Regions from separate parts of the Shewanella japonica genome, predicted to be linked through region 2. Evidence: riboswitches for the same ligand, from Rfam matches in the RefSeq annotation. Region 2 holds a riboswitch; the other holds the start of a gene.

Region 1 (8,633 bases), 150 kb from region 2:
GATGACTGTTGCTGCCAAACTAGCTGCTGAAGCTGGTATCGCCGAAGACGGGTATCGGTTAATTATGAATTGTAATAAGCATGGTGGCCAAGAGGTCTACCATATTCATATGCATTTGGTGGGCGGTAAGCCCCTTGGCCCAATGTTAAGCCGTAAAGACTAAGTAGCCATTAATGAAAATAAACAGTGAGTTTTTCCCGTTAACTGAAGTGGCCACGCGTTTTGTTGGCCAGTTAGCACATTGTCGCCGTCTACAAATCTCGGTACTTGAGGCCAGTGAGCACCATGTACTGTTAGAGTTGCCATATAGTCAGGACATTATTGGCGATCCTGATACTGGTGTTATTCATGGTGGTGTCGTCACTACGTTAATTGATACTGCGTCTGGTACGGCAGTGGTCAGTGCGATTTTAGAAAAATATCAATCATTAGAAATATCACCCACGTTAGATTTACGGGTTGATTATATGAAACCTGCAGAGCCAGATAAGCCTATTTTCGCTTTTGCAGAGTGCTATCGTTTATCCTCTAATGTTGCTTTTACTCGTGCAATTGCTTATCAAGACAGTATTGATGATCCCATTGCTCATGCTGTTGGTTCCTTTATGCGTATTAGCCCTGAAATGGTGGGGGAAGAGTTTCGTCAGGCATTAATGGGTGAATCAGATATCAAGGTCAATGAGTTAGCGACTGAGAATGGGACTACACTTACTAAAGAAGCAACTACTCAGGCAAGTCTTACTGATATTGTGGCGGCAGAAATTAATGTCCATGATATTGTAAAACGAGCAATAGACTTAAACGACTACAGTTATTTACTGGCGAAAGTGCCTTATACACAATTCATCGGCATGAGTGTTAATCGCTTTGGTGATGAAATGGTGTTTAAATTACCAGCTAAAGACGACAATATCGGTAATCCTATTTTACCTGCCATTCATGGTGGCGTGATTGCTGGCTTTATGGAAATGTCTGCTATCGTGCAACTAATGGTGTTTATGCAAGCTAAAAAGGTGCCAAAAATAATCGATTTTTCAATTGATTATTTACGAGCAGGTTTGCATCAAGATACGTTTGCAGAGTGTAAAATTACTCGCCAAGGTCGCAGAGTTGCAAATGTGAGTATTAATTGTTGGCAAACAAACAGAAAACAGCTTATTGCGACAGCAAGAGCGCACTTCTTGTTAGATCAATAATAAGATGACTGAAGCGCTTTAATACCTATGGGATTCACATTCACAGTGTTAAAAGGATAAATGATGAAGATTTCAATCGTAATAGTAACCTTATTTTTGTTGATGACTGGTTGTGCAAATCACACCGCTGGATTATCTGCAGGATCTAATGGTGTTGTTCGAGTCGACAATAATTCATTTTCCCGAGAAGTTGGTATTGAGCAAGTCAGAGTCCGCACTCAAGCTGATTTACTGCAAGGCTCTGCACTGATTTTAAGTAAAGTGTCTACTGATTTAAGACTGCAGTATAAATTTACTTGGTACGATGCAAACGACTTTACTATTGAAGATGAAGGCGTGAGTTGGAAATCATTAAAACTACACGGTAAGCAGCAAATGCAGGTGAGTGCGTTAGCGCCAAATGCCAATGCTACCCGGTTTGAAGTGTATGTGAGAAAAGCGTTTTCAAATTAATCCTAACGTCACTTCTTTAGAGCGTTACTTGCATCATACCGTGCATAGTTGGTGATGATTTAGTGATTCATTAGCCATTGGTTTTCTTCTCACTGAGTCCAATTTGGCCGCTAAATAAACTCATTATAAAACACCCAATAATCGGGTGTTTTTTTATGGCTTAAATACCACAATTTATGACAAGCCTTCGTGCTAGTACCATGCATTTTGTGCTCTTATTAATCATTCAATTGTTTCTAAAGCCAGCTTGTATTGATTTAGTTAATGAAAAGTGTTCACTAATAGTGTCGCACTTTAGTTGAATCGTTTATAATCCGCCTCGCCAAGGGGTGTTTGCGCTTTTCTCGTAAACTGAGATGTCTTATGACAAACCCTTAGAACCTGATCCGGCTAATACCGGCGTAGGAATGGGCTGCATGCTTTACTTGCTATTTTTGTCATGGATGCACAAACTAATTCACTATGCTTGCCGGATCTCAAAATGAATATTTGAGGTCCTATGTCTTTATTTAAATCAAAATCGCCTTTGGCGGTTGCCATTCTCGCCGCTTTATCTACTTCAGCTGTCGCTCAAACTGAAAATATTGAACGTGTTGCACCTAATGCCGAAAAAATGGAAGTAATTGTTGTTAACGCTGACTTTAGTGGTGTTGAACTTGAAAAAGTTCCATCGAGTGTCACTGTCATTGATAGCCAACAATTACAAGATGAAGGTGCTCAACATTTCGAAGACGTATTAAATTCAATCGCCAATTTTAACTGGTCTGGTGGCAGCTCGCGTCCTAAATATTTTCAAATTCGTGGTGTCGGTGAGCAAGAAGAATATCAAGGTGCGCCTAATTCATCGGTTGGTTTTATTGTTGATGATATCGATCTCTCGGGTATCGGCATGGTTTCTAGCATGTACGATATGCAACAAGTTGAAGTCCTTCGTGGACCTCAAGGTACCCAATACGGTGCTAATGCATTAGCGGGTTTAATATATTTAAAAAGTAACGATCCGACGGATGTGTTTGAGCATGGCGCCCAAGTGTCACTTGGTGATGACGACTTACAAACATTTTCTGGTTTTAGCTCTGGCCCACTGAGCGATTCAGGCAAATTATTATATCGCGTATCGCTTGAGCAGCACTCACAAAATGGCTACCGCGATAATACATATCTTGAGCGCGAAGATACCAATGCCCGTGATGAGTTTACCGCTCGTGCAAAATTACGCTGGTATGCTGCTGAAAATGTCCAATTAGACTTAACTTTACTGCATGCAAATTTTGACAATGGCTATGATGCATGGACATTAGACAATAATGGTTTTGAAACCATTACTGACAAGCCAGGGGTAGACAGCCAAAAAACCACAGGTGTAGGCTTTAAAGCGATTTTCTCTCAATTCGATACGTTTGAATTAACCTCATTGACCTCATATGCACAAACAGACCATCATCATAATTACGATGGTGACTGGGCTAACCCTGATTACTGGGCATCAAAAGAATGTCCAGCTTATGACGAGAATTGGGCTGTAATTGGTACTGAACCATGTGTTTATGATTACACTTGGGACAAACAAGGCGATCGTAAAACCATTTCTCAAGAATTCCGCATTAGCTCAAATGATGCAGGTCGAATCTTTAATGATTCTACAGACTGGTTAGTGGGTTTATATGGCATGAACCTTCAAGAAGATAATGACTTATATTCTGAATACAATGGCTGGCCAGATGAAGTGTTAGTGTCAGAGTATGAAGCAACTAACTATGCCATTTTTGGACAAACCGACACTCAGTTTGGTGACGGTTATGTATTTTCTGCAGGTCTTCGTTTAGAACGCAGAGAAAGCGAATACAGTGACAGTAACGGTGATGAGTTTAGCCCAAGTGAGAACATGTGGGGCGGACATTTAGCCATTTCTAAAGTGTTAACTGATGATCATAACGCTTACTTTAGAATTGCTCGAGGTTACAAAGCGGGTGGCTTTAACATGACATTGCCGCCTGAATTGTCTGATAAAAAAGAGTTCGATGCTGAAACCTTATATAACTACGAACTAGGTTTGAAATCGACATGGCTTGATGGCGATGTAGCAACCAATGTTGCAGTGTTCTATATGGATCGTCAAAACCAACAAGTTTCAGCATCTCAACAAGATCCTGATGATCAGCAGCGCTTTATTCTATACACAGAAAATGCTGGCAGTGCTAAAAACTATGGCGCCGAGGCTGACTTTAATTATTATGCTACTGAAAATATACAATTTTATGGTAGCGTCGGTTGGTTAGAAACTGAGTATGGTGATTATCAATATAATGATAAATATGGCAACGTTATTGATTTAACGGGTCGAGATCAAGCACATGCACCTAAATTTACTTACAGTGCAGGCATGAGCTATGTGAGCGACTCCGGCTGGTTTACTAACCTAAATGCGAGTGGCAAAAGTGACTTTTATTACTCAGATAGTAATGAATCTAAGTCAGATGCCTATACTATTTTCAATGCACGAATTGGTTATGAATCTCAAATGTGGTCAGCATACTTATGGGGTAGAAACCTATTTGATGAGCAATATGGCGTCAGAGGTTTTTACTTCGGTAACGAACCTGATCTCGATTGGGCCGACAAGCAATACGTCAGATACGGTGACCCTCGTCAATTAGGCATTACATTAGATGTGAAGTTTATGTAGAAATGATAGATCATTATTGAAGATAATTTCTTTAATAATTACAACAGTTTTACGCTATGTAACAGTAAAATACCGCCATAGTTTGCTAAACTATGGCGGTATTTAATTTAGTGTAATATCGAGGAATGTAGAATGAAATTAACTGCTGAAATCAGTATGTACCCGTTTAACGAAAACTACTTAGATCCCATTAAATGGTTTATAGGCCGTGTAGACAGTTATAGCAATATTGAAAGAAAAACCAATGCGATGGCCACCCAAGTATGTGGTGAATATGCAGATGTGATGTCTATGCTCGCTGTAGAAATGGAAGCTGCTCACCAAAAGTGGGGCAAAGCGGTATTTGTGTGTAAGTTCATTGGTGGTGAGCTGGATTTGAGTCACACTGAATAACTAAAAAACTGCTGTATTAGCAAATAATAAGAAGTTAACACTATGCTTGATGAGATTTTACAACCAATACAAACGGCGATATCTGAAGCGTCAGCAATGACCGGATGGGAGGCTATTGCGGTTATATTGGCGATCGCCTATTTAGTCCTAGCCATGAGAACGAATATCTGGTGCTGGGCTGCGGCGTTTGTCAGCACGGCAATATACACAGTGTTGTTTTGGAAAGTCTCTTTATTAATGGAGTCGGTGTTAAACGTTTATTATATGGCGATGGCGGTTTATGGTTTTTGGCTATGGCGATACGGTCAAAAAGAGACTGACAATACCGAGCTACCTATTGTCAGTTGGTCATTACAAACTCACCTAATAATTATTGGTGTGACTACTGTTATAGCTTTGGTTGTCGGCTACCTTATGGCAAATAACACCTCAGCATCGTTTCCTTACCTTGATGCATTAACAACATGCTTTGCAGTAATGACGACTTACTTAGTGGCTAAAAAAGTGATTGAAAACTGGTATTACTGGATGGTGATTAACTCGCTGTCGATTTATTTATATTTGCAAAAAGGCTTAATGCTAACGTCTGGTTTATTGATTTTATATCTCTTTATGGCCATTAGCGGTTACTTCATGTGGCGTAAAAAAATGCAGCAAGATAATGGTGTCACATCCATATCACTTAACAAAAGTGCCTGTTAATCATTGTTATGAATATGGATGAACCTTGGGAATATCTACCAAATGCACTAAAACAGGCCTTACCGCCAGCATTAGCATTATTGATTAGCCAACATTGTACTCGGGTTGAAAAGTTATCTACTGGACTCAGTAACACGAATTATCATTTGCACATGGATGGCAAAGATTGGGTTGTTAGAGATAATCTATCCATAGCACAGTGGTGTGATAGAAATAATGAAGTCGATTGCTGGAAAAATGTCGCGGCGATGTCCATTGCGCCCACATTATTATGGATCAGTGACGACAAACGTTTTTATATCAGTGAGTTTATTCAGCAGGTGCAATTTGACTGGTCAACCATTTACGATGAGTTTGGTTTTAACCAGCCTCTAAGGCCTACTCAGTCAATTTACCCCGTCGATCCCGTCCCATTACTATTGCAATTACTCAATCAGCTTATAACACTACCATTACCCGACAAAGTGGTGAGCTTGTCAGGGCAGTGGCAAATATATCTTGATGATTTACTTCGTCTAGCGCAATCTCAGCAGGCAGGATTATTAACCCAATATCATGCTGATTGGCGCGCTAACTTTCAGCAATTATTAGCCATGCAGCCACAGATGGATGTTTGGGTTAATGATGCCGAGTCTTGTTTAATTTCACCACAATTTTGTCATCGAGATTTAACGCCCTTTAATCTTTTACTTAAGCAAGACAAACTGGTTTGCATCGATTTTGAATATTGCGCGACCAGTCATCCGATGTTTGATCTCGCCTCGGTGATTGCTTCTCATCCTTTAACACCACAACAAACGGATGAGCTAACATCACAATACTTGTCATTACACCCTAATTTATCGGTTGATGCGCCAAAATTCATGCTTCAAATGATGAACATATTTTGGATGTATTCTGCAGCTTGGGCGTTAATGATGGCAGGCAGGAGCTTGTTAGATGCCAAAGAGCACGATGAAGAAATTGCATCATATTTTATCTTGTTCAACAAATACCTATCTTTAATCTCATAAGCCTATTATTCTTAATTTAGTATCGCTAATTAGGGAGAATGCAAGTTGAAAAAGTCATTGATTCCATTGTTGCTGGTGATGTTTCTGGCGGGTTGTTCCACCAAATTTAGTTATTTTTTTCTTGATTGGGCTATTGAGTGGCGAGTTGAAGAATACGTTACCTTCGATGATGAGCAGCAAGAAAAGTTTGATGTATTACTGGATAAATTTCTGGTTTGGCATCAAAAAGATGAATTAGTTCGATACAGTAGTCAATTAACATCCTTATCAGTCGCCATCGAAAATCAAACCTTAACGCCCGAAATGTGGCAGCAACAAGTTGTTGACGCTAAAGCGCATTGGTTTCGTATTTTTAATTTTGTGTTACCTGATTTATTACCGATTTTATCCAGCTTTAGTGATGAACAAGCAGATGAGCTAATTGCTCAGCTCAAGAAAGATAACCAAGAACTTAACCAAAAGTATGCAGGTAAAACTCAACTACAATTAGTTAACGAATCAAATGAAAAGCTTCAAGACCGTATGGATGATTGGTTAGGTTCAGTATCTGATGAACAAGCAGCATTAGTTGCTGAATATAATCAACAACGTGTGGCGACCTTGGATATGTGGTTAGAGTACCGTTTAGATTGGTTAAGGCAATTTCAAGTTGCAATCGAGCAGAGGGATGAAACGGCATTACTTGAACAAAGAATGCGTCTATTAATGACCAATCCTGATGAATTAAAATCTGCAGCTTATCAACAACATGTGGAACAAAATACCCAATTATTTGGCCAACTTATTATTAAAATCAACCAAAGTTTAAGTCCTAAACAGCGTAAACATTTTACTCGTAAGATGTCTGAATTAATTGAAGATTTAAGTGACTTATCTAAAGAAATTAAATAAACCCCACTATGTGAAATGCATTTTTAGTAGTGGTAATTGAAAGTTTTTTTCTACGTATTAGGTCTAGTGAGACAGAAGATACTATTTAAGGGAATGAACATGGTAAATTTATACCAACAATTTTTAGGATTTTTGAAGCATATTGAAGGCTTAGCCCCATTAGCACTTAGAATTTATTTAGCGCCAGTGTTAATGCAAGCTGGTTATAACAAACTATCTCACTTTAGCGATACAGCAGCTTGGTTCGGTAACCCAGACTGGGGCTTGGGTTTACCTTTTCCTGAAGTGATGACCGCATTGGCTGCAGGGACAGAGTTTTTTGGTGGATTTTTATTGTTAATAGGTCTGGCGACGCGATTAGTTGCGATTCCAATGATGTTCACTATGTTTGTGGCGGCGTTTGCTGTACATATTGATAATGGCTGGCTTGCTATAGCGGATGCGAGTTCATGGTTAGCGAATGATAATGTTGCTGCGTCTGCAGAAAAACTGGCGGCAGCCAAGTCGATTCTTCAGCAGCATGGTAATTATGACTGGCTGACGAGCTCAGGTAACTTCGTCATACTTAATAACGGTATTGAATTTGCCATTACGTATTTGTTCATGTTGCTTGCATTACTTATGCTTGGCGGTGGTCGCTACACCAGTGTTGATCACTTTATTGGCAAACGATTTTTATCTTAATCTGCCTTTTCTGAAAAACAATGCAATTAAAAAATCCCACGTTAATGTGGGATTTTTGTTAATATCTTCCTGAATTCAGTAAAAAGGACACTCCATTGGACGCATCAGAATTATTACTTACTCGTCAATCTACACCACGATTAACCCTACCAGCACCGAGTGAATCTCAGCTTGATTTTATTCTTAACGCAGCGGCTCGGGTTCCCGATCATGCAGCATTGACGCCTTGGGAGTTTATTATTGCTACCGGTGATGGTTTGGATAAACTGGCCGAAGCGTTTGTAGAAGATGCAATAGCTAAAAACAAAGATGAAGCTTATATAGCGAAAGCAAAAGTGATGCCGCATCGCGCACCAATGGTCATTACGGTTGCCACCAAACAGCATGAGCATCCTAAAGTTCCGGTATTAGAGCAGCATATAGCAGCAGGTTGCGCCACGATGGCTATGCAGCAAGCTGCATTTTCGTTGGGATTGGGTGCAGTGTGGCGAACGGGCAGTTTTGCATTTAGTGACATTGTGAATAAAGCGCTTGGCTTAAATGCTGATGATCAAATCGTCGGTTTTTTATATATAGGTACACCAGCAGTTAAAGCACCAGTTAAGCCATTAAAAC
Region 2 (8,633 bases):
TAAGCACTGCTGCATTTAATACACCGAGATCAGAACACTTTTGAGCCATTAAGGTATCTTCTGGGAACAGACATTGAAAACAGCCACTACGGATATTTGGCAGTGCTTTTGCTGACTTAGTTTGTGTTGAATTAGTTTGTATTGAATTAGCTTGTGTTGAACTTGCTAGTGACGTGTCATGCATAGATGCGGTTATTGATAAAGGCTCATAAGCCGGCGCAACACACAATAATTGCCCATGGTAACCACTAATAGCAGCACTAATTAAAGGTATTTGATACTTAACCGCGACTTTATTATTCAGCAATCTAGACTCGAAGTTATCAGTACAATCGAAAATAATATCGACACTTTGCAGTAGATCAGCATCCTGTTCAGTGAAGCGTTTTTGGCGGGCTGTTATTGTGCAGTCTTCATAAGCTGACGATAGTTTTTGCGCGGCAACGGTTACTTTAGCTTTACCAATATCCGAATCTGTAAATAACAGCTGCCGAGGTAAGTTAGAAAGTTCAACCTTGTCATCATCAAATAATATTAATTCAGCGATACCTGCTGCAGCGAGTTGTTGAGCCACTGCATGACCTAAGCCACCGAGTCCAATGACTACAGCCTTACTCATTTGCAGTGTTTGCTGTCCCAACTCGCCAAAGTCAGGCAGCAATATTTGCGCAGAAAAACGCATAAATTGCTGGTCACTCAGTCCATAAGCCTTACTCATCGCACACCTCTTCTAACTGAGGTCTACGAGTGACTAGATCTATAGGGCTATCACTTGCACGATGAGGACTAAACTCTGGTGCTAACCATTGTTTGTGCAGCTTTAAATAGGCGCTAGCTGGCTCATTTGCGGTTGTAACGGCTCTCACTACAGCAGCACTGTCTACACCTGTGTGCTTAATTTGTGCGAGTACCGATTCATTGATCCCACCTATTGCTACGGTTGGACAAACATGTTTTAACAACTCAGCATAAATCGAAAGCTTTTCTAAACCTTGCGGTTTAGAAGGCATCACTTTGGTTGTGGTGGCAAAGATATGCCCCAGTGCGATATACGAAGGTTTTAATTGATTGGCCAATAAAATTTCGAACACACTGTGGCTAGAAAGACCTAATGCAATGCCTGCACTTTTAAGGGCTGGTAAATCAGCGAGAATCGCATCTTCTTGCCCTAAATGCACTCCGAATGCATTATGTTTTAGAGCCAGTTGCCAATGATCATTGATAAATACTTGCGCATTGTATTGTCTACCTAATGCAATAGCTTGCTTAATATCTCGCTCAAGCTGCTCGCTAGAAACAAGACTGTCGGCTTTAATTCGTAATTGTACGGTCGTGCAATTCGCTTGCAGTAATTGCGCTAGCATCGCTATGTCATCAACAACAGGATAAATGCCGATATCACGTTGCAAACGCACAAACTCATTAGCTTGTGCATCATTGTTTAACTCGCTATCGAGTAATAATGCATTATAGATATAATATGCAATCTTAGGATAATAACTAATATCACTTGGCCATCCTGTTTTTGCTACAGGTCCTGCGCCTTTCCCATAACTAACACTATAGGTTAAGCCTTTTAAAACATATGCTTTTGCCATGACAATCGCATCATGCAAAACAAAACCTTTGGCCATAAAGGCAGCTATTGCACTTGAAAGCGTGCAACCAGTACCATGATTATTTGGTGTTAATACTCGTGGTGCGGTTAGCCAATATCGCTGAAATTGATGTTCTTCACTGACACCTAAAACTGCCTCACAGACAAATAAATCAATGGCATTATCACCTTGCCAACCATGAGTATCACCACCTTTAGCCAACACATGACAATCTAGATATTCACTTAACCAACATGACGCTTGATAAAAGCCATGCTGAGCATCAATATCAATATTCGATTGGGTTAGCTTTATAAGTTCATGGGCATTGGGGGTAATCAAATCCACTAGCCCTTTGAATGGAGTAAAATCTAACTCAGACTCACTATTGAGGCTGTCTCCAGAGCTTGAGACCATAACCGGATCTAAAATGATAGGGATAGTCTTAAAGGCCAATGAGCGACATTTAAATGATTTTATCCAACGGGCTATTAATTCAAGCTGTTTTTGATTGGCAATTAAGCCAATTTTTATTGCTGATGGCGCTAAATCCTCGGCCAAAGCATTTAGCTGGCCGAGTAACATTTCTTGAGAAACAGCGTCAACCTTTGCAACAGTCACGGAATTTTGCGCCGTCAATGCTGTGATAACACTGCAGCCAAAGCATGACAAATCATTAATTGTCGCTAAATCGGTTTGTATACCAGCGCCTCCACCACTATCAGAGCCAGCAATCGTCCAAACGATAGGCTTGGTACTTTGTGGTTGTTGACGCTGTTGATGAAATTGGTCCATGAATCACCCCTCAACAGACTCAGATTCCAATTCCATTTCAAGCTTATCGCTCGTCTTATTGAGTGGTTGATAGATTTCTGACCCTGTGGCTTTAAATTCAGCCGACTTTTGTGCCATGGCCGCTTCAATATGCTGAGGATCATTAACCTGAGAAGCACTAAATGCAGTTGCATCTACCACAGAAATGGTTTGAGAAACCACGTTATTACCTGCTTCACGTTCTTGTTTAGCAGCGTAATCTCGTACTTCTTGCGTGATTTTCATCGAGCAGAATTTAGGGCCACACATTGAGCAAAAGTGCGCGACTTTAGCGGACTCTTGTGGCAATGATTCATCGTGATACGCTCTTGCTGTATCAGGGTCTAAACCTAGGTTATATTGATCTTCCCAACGAAACTCAAAACGGGCTTTAGATAAGGCATTATCACGAATTTGTGCGCCAGGGTGCCCCTTGGCAACATCCGCAGCATGAGCCGCAATTTTATAAGCGATCAACCCTTGCTTAACGTCTTCTTTATTTGGCAGACCTAAATGCTCTTTAGGCGTGACATAACACAGCATTGCAACGCCATACCAGGCCATTTGCGCAGCACCAATACCTGACGTAAAGTGATCATATCCTGGAGCTATATCTGTAGTTTGAGGACCTAAAGTATAAAACGGCGCTTCATCACAGTGAGCCAATTGTTTTTCCATATTCACTTTAATGAGCTGCATTGGTACATGCCCAGGACCTTCGATAATGGTTTGAACATCATACTCCCATGCCACTTTAACCAATTCGCCTAACGTTTCTAATTCTGCAAATTGCGCTTCATCATTGGCATCAGCAATACTGCCTGGGCGCATGCCATCACCTAGTGACAGTGACACGTCATATGCGGCGCAAATCTCACAAATTTCTCTAAAATGCTCGTATAAAAAACTTTCTTTATGATGGCTTAAACACCATTTCGCCATGATCGAACCACCACGAGAAACAATGCCAGTAAGTCGTTTTGCAGTCATTGGCACATAGCGAAGCAATACTCCAGCATGAATCGTGAAGTAATCAACCCCTTGCTCTGCTTGCTCAATCAAAGTATCTCTAAACACTTCCCATGTTAAATCTTCAGCAACGCCATTAACTTTTTCAAGCGCTTGATAAATGGGTACAGTTCCAATCGGCACTGGCGAATTACGGATGATCCATTCACGGGTTTCATGAATATAACGACCAGTGGATAAATCCATCACCGTATCGGCGCCCCATCGAGTTGACCAGACAAGTTTTTCTACTTCTTCTTCAATAGACGAGGTCACCGCTGAGTTGCCAATATTGGCATTCACTTTAACCAAAAAATTTCGGCCAATGATCATTGGTTCAGCTTCAGGATGATTGATGTTAAGCGGGATAATTGCTCTACCACGAGCCACTTCTGAACGAACAAATTCAGCAGTTATTGGCTGACCTATACTTGCCCCAAAGGTTTCACCTTGAGCTTTTTGAGTTAAGATCTTATCGGTAACCTGCTCCCGAGCCATGTTTTCACGAATCGCGATATATTCCATTTCAGGAGTAATAATCCCCTGTCGAGCATAATGCATCTGCGTAACACACTTGCCCGTTTTGGCGCGTTTAGGAGACACTAAAGCCTCAAAACGTAAATGATCTAACCCATCGTCAGCTAATCTTTGCTGAGTAAAATTAGAACTAACCCCTTTAAGCTGCTCAGTATCTTCACGTTCTTCAATCCATGCTTGTCTAAATTTGTTCAAACCTAGACGGACATTAATTTTGGCATCAGGATCTGAATAAGACCCCGCGCAATCATAAACTTTTATTGGTGGGTTTGACTCGGTAACCGGATTCTCGTCATTGCCACCAATAATGGTGTCCGTTTGATGAATTTGGCGCATGCCGACTCGCAAATCATCTCGAGAGCCTGTCAGATAAATTTTTTCAGAGTTAGGATGTTGTAGTGGTTTTAGCGTATCAATAAACGCTTGGGCTTGTTCACGGGTTTGACGACGATTTGACATTAGCAACCTCAAAATTAATTAAATAGAGTTGCTTGTCTGGAGAATGATGTTGATGACGAGCGAGTTATAAAAACTCTGTAATTTGCTGATGAAGTTTACTCAAAAATGCTCCTTGAGCGTAAACTTTCTATGCTTTTACATTAGAAATAATTTGCTAGAAACAAAGCATAAACGGCTTTATTTTGAAACGAATCATTTACACGCTAAGCAAAAAAACGAGCAAATTAACTGCTTGTTTCCTTCGCAGGTTTTAACCTGATCAGGTTCAACGGATCCCGAATAAACGGTCTCAGCCATAAGGCACTCCGACAAGATGTCAGCAGTATACTCAGCTTAAATAACAAATTACAAGTGAATTTATATAAAGTTAATTAAGCTTGCGTTTGAAAATTACACTCAGTTAACCAACTGATATTATTGCATGTATTCTAAAACCAACTTATTAAAGCATAAGTTGAATGAATATTAATGACAGCAAATAAGTTAAATAAATCTCTAACAAACGAATAAATCATTTAGGGAAGTCGAATTTTAGCTAACCTTTTCTCAATTGACTTTGAAATGGCTTTCTTCATTTTGGCACTATCACAGGGCTCTGCATAACCTAACCCTTCAGCATGAGGATTTATTTGCGTAGGCAGTTTAACAACACGATAGCAGGTATCACCTTGACGCATAATTCGATTCGGATCTAAACGGTGATCAAATGTTGTTGCTTGACGAGTATCTTCAATAATAATGAGTTCAATATCTTCCATCTCCGGTGTCATTTCACTCACACTTGCACCACTGTTTGATGTTGCATTGCGTGCTTGATTACCGATTAATAAATCCAGCGATTGCTGATTCAAGTTTTTTAACATGTCATGGCTCGCTTGATTAATAATGGCGAGCTTGTCATTACTACCAATACCTATTGCCCCTGATTCGGACGAAAACAAATCACTGTCAAAAAGATGATTATCGCTATTCACTTGCTCAATATCTTGCAAGTACATACTTTCAACGTTATTCCAATTAAACGCTTGTTCTGACTCAACTTGTTGTAACAGTGAAGGTTTCGCTTTAACGGTATAACTTAATTTAACCACCGCTTTGAGTTCAGAGTCCTGTTGTGATTGAATCTGTTGCATTGTCACTTCAACAACAGGTGCTTTTTCTGGTTCAGGCGCCATTGTTCTTTCTTGACTGGCAGTTGCAGCATTCTCATCTAGCTCAGGTGCTGATTTTTGCAAATCATTTTCTTTTATCGATGCTTCTTCAGCTTTATGTTCTCGCTGCTTATCTGATGCCTCATCAATCGCTGGTAGTTCTGTGGCAACATCTTGAGTATTTTGTTTTGGCGTTTCATCTTCTTGCTGCAAAGATGCCTGTATTGCGGCTAGCTGCTCTGCCGTCATAAAGTAGGCGTTAATTTCTTTTTTACTTGGAGTTTCTGCCACATTTTCCTGTGACTCAACAACCTCGACAAATGCATCAACCGTTTTGTCTGCGACTTGCATTAATAACCAAAAACCTACTATGTGAACGGCTGAAATTCCAATGATCATCAGAGCCATTTTCCAATGATTTATTGGATTAACAGCTTTATTATGACGTTCATGTTGAGATGAAATAACAGGGGGTAATACAGGGGTGACAATCGCGTTCTCATATTGAGCAAGAGTCAAAGACGACTTAATAGGGTCAGCTTTATTCGAGATAACTGCCAATTCATATTGATTAAACTCAATTGGCACAACCTCTTCACTACGAGACTCTACTTTAAAAGCTTTATCAACATGTGCTTTAGATTCAACAGAGTTGTCTCGAGGTTGTTTCATTAGCGCTTCCTATCGCATTATGATGGTTAACATTTAGCAGGTCACTTACTCTATATACTGGCAGCATGAATACGGCTTAATGAAATATTAGCCCTATGAATTCAATCATAAAATAACCTATACAAATCATTTAACATACTCAGTTAACCTCAGATACTAAAGATTAAATTTAGTTCAATTCTTATCCGCATTTCCGACTATTTCTACTTATAATTATCTAAGCTACTGAAAATAAACACCATAAATAAGCTTACACGTGTAAGCTAAAATGGTGGTTTTTTCAGATTTAAGCTGTTACTCTAATTTCCTATTTGCTTATCTAGGTCGTATGCAACAATGTCAATTGAGTTAAGAGCGCAACAACAATTAAATCAAACAAGCAGTCATCAGGCTGACTATTGTGCTACTGAAGAAATGGCTAATAGTCTCACTCATGGGCTTGGTGTTGTTGCAGGTATCGCAGCATTTTCCGCAATGTTAATAAAGGGATATGGGCAGTTAACGACTTTGGAATTACTTGGTGTTGCTATATATGGTTTAAGTATTGTATTGCTGTTTCTTGCATCAACCCTATATCACTCTAGTACCAGTCCAATTTGGCGAAAACGATTCAAAATGGCGGACCATTGTGCAATTTATACCTTGATTGCAGGTACATACACACCTTTAATGCTCATTAGCCTCGATGGTGAACAAGCCAATATTGTTTTAGCATCCATTTGGCTATTAGCGCTAGGGGGTATCATTTTTAAAACCTTGTTTATAGGAAAATTTAAAGCCTTTTCAGTCATTCTATATCTCATCATGGGCTGGTTGTGTGTCACCGTAATGAGTGATTTGATAAAAGGTATGACAGATTTAGGTTTCAATTTGCTCCTTGCAGGTGGTGCATTTTATAGCGTTGGCGTGGTATTTTACGTAAATAAACGTATTCCTTACAATCACGCTATTTGGCATCTCTTTGTCCTTGCTGGTGCGCTATCGCATTTCTTGTGTATTTACTTAACTGTCATTTAATTATCATTTACTTCGCATTAAAAATATAATCATCTGAGGGTTTCCTATAACGAATTGAATGATTTATGCTGTTGTTTTTACTGCTATAGAACATAGTTATGACCACCCTATCCCCGAAACAACGAATTTGGTTTATCGTTAACATGATCCCATCTGGAAATGTGTTAGCCTATGGTAAAGTGGCCGATCTCGCAGGACTTCCAGGTCGTGCCCGATATGTATCTAAAGCGTTAAAAGAAGCACCTGAGCATCTTAATCTTCCTTGGCACCGAGTCATCAATAGCCAAGGCAAAATTTCATTTAAACTCAACACCCTTCATTTCCAAAATCAACAAGAACGACTAAGATCAGAAGGAATAGAAGTGAACAAAGGCAAGATTTCATTGTCGAAATTTGAGTGGAAACCAGACATGGCAACCTTGGTTTTGTCCTTACCTTTTTAACATCATGTATAGGCCTAATTTTGATTAAGATATGTTCTGTAATACTCACAGGTATGATGACTTTTTCAAGCCCCGTAATCGCTGCAGAGCCTGCTGAAACAAGTTTACATCAAAACTTTTTGAAGCCATTGACTCCACACAATGCGGAATACAAAGTCTATTATGGCAGTATTGAATTAGGTAAAGCACGCTATCAATTACCAGCAAGTAGTGACGGCTATTATGAATATCGTTTTGATAGTGATGTCAGTTTGTTAATGCTCTCCGATGTACGCAATATTAAAAGTGAATTTCAGTTAGTAGAGGGAAAAATAAAACCAATTCGCTATATGAGTGAACGCTCGGGTACTGGCAGCGACTACAGTGAGCAAACTGCATTTGCAGCGTCACAAGGTGTCATTCATACAATATATAAAGAAGAGAGAGAAAAACTTGAATACGCAGAAAATGTGCTTGATCCATTAACCTCACAACTGCAATTTAGAATGGATATGTACTCAAACCCTAAAACATTACATTACGATATGGTCAAAGAAAAAGAGTTTGATGACTACGAATTTAAAATTGTGGGTAAAGAACAAGTCATTATTGATAGTGGTACATATCAAACGGTCAAAATTGAAGTGGTTCGTAACAGTAAAAAGCGACAAACGTTTTTTTGGATGGCACCTGATTTAAATTATTTACCTGTTCGATTAAGCCATTTTTCTAAAGGCAGTAAACAACTGGATATCCAATTAGACAATTACCATTTTTTTGAATCACAAAAAATGGAAGCCCCAACAGTACATTCTAAGGAATAAGGATATGCTGACTTAAGAGATAATTGCTTTTCGTCAGTAATATTCACTGTAGCAACTATCTCTTAAAAGCTATTTCTTAAAACAGCCTCTTAGAAACAATTCTTGTTAAACAATCTCTGTTAAATCATTCGC

What was found. A riboswitch is a leader RNA that binds a small molecule or an ion and turns the genes downstream of it on or off. The one in region 2 is predicted to bind thiamine pyrophosphate.
Region 1: linked by a shared signal. The riboswitch ahead of SJ2017_RS08745 (TonB-dependent receptor) and the one ahead of thiC (phosphomethylpyrimidine synthase ThiC) in region 2 are both predicted to bind thiamine pyrophosphate.

What each region holds. Positions count from the first base shown of each region.
Region 1 is NZ_CP020472.1:2,048,741-2,057,373, forward strand. Features, by position in the region: gene hinT (purine nucleoside phosphoramidase) at 1-163, shown strand, start outside; gene SJ2017_RS21955 (PaaI family thioesterase) at 174-1,196, shown strand; gene SJ2017_RS08740 (YcfL family putative periplasmic lipoprotein) at 1,257-1,649, shown strand; TPP riboswitch at 1,965-2,074, shown strand; gene SJ2017_RS08745 (TonB-dependent receptor) at 2,149-4,335, shown strand; gene SJ2017_RS08750 (YkoF family thiamine/hydroxymethylpyrimidine-binding protein) at 4,468-4,728, shown strand; gene pnuC (nicotinamide riboside transporter PnuC) at 4,771-5,430, shown strand; gene SJ2017_RS08760 (phosphotransferase) at 5,445-6,443, shown strand; gene SJ2017_RS08765 (DUF6279 family lipoprotein) at 6,489-7,334, shown strand; gene SJ2017_RS08770 (HvfX family Cu-binding RiPP maturation protein) at 7,428-8,018, shown strand; gene SJ2017_RS08775 (NAD(P)H nitroreductase) at 8,114-8,633, shown strand, end outside.
Region 2 is NZ_CP020472.1:2,203,036-2,211,668, reverse strand. Features, by position in the region: gene SJ2017_RS09410 (HesA/MoeB/ThiF family protein) at 1-718, opposite strand, end outside; gene thiD (bifunctional hydroxymethylpyrimidine kinase/phosphomethylpyrimidine kinase) at 711-2,393, opposite strand; gene thiC (phosphomethylpyrimidine synthase ThiC) at 2,397-4,415, opposite strand; TPP riboswitch at 4,635-4,733, opposite strand; gene SJ2017_RS09395 (hypothetical protein) at 4,931-6,238, opposite strand; gene trhA (PAQR family membrane homeostasis protein TrhA) at 6,575-7,255, shown strand; gene SJ2017_RS09385 (MGMT family protein) at 7,354-7,698, shown strand; gene SJ2017_RS09380 (DUF3108 domain-containing protein) at 7,752-8,501, shown strand.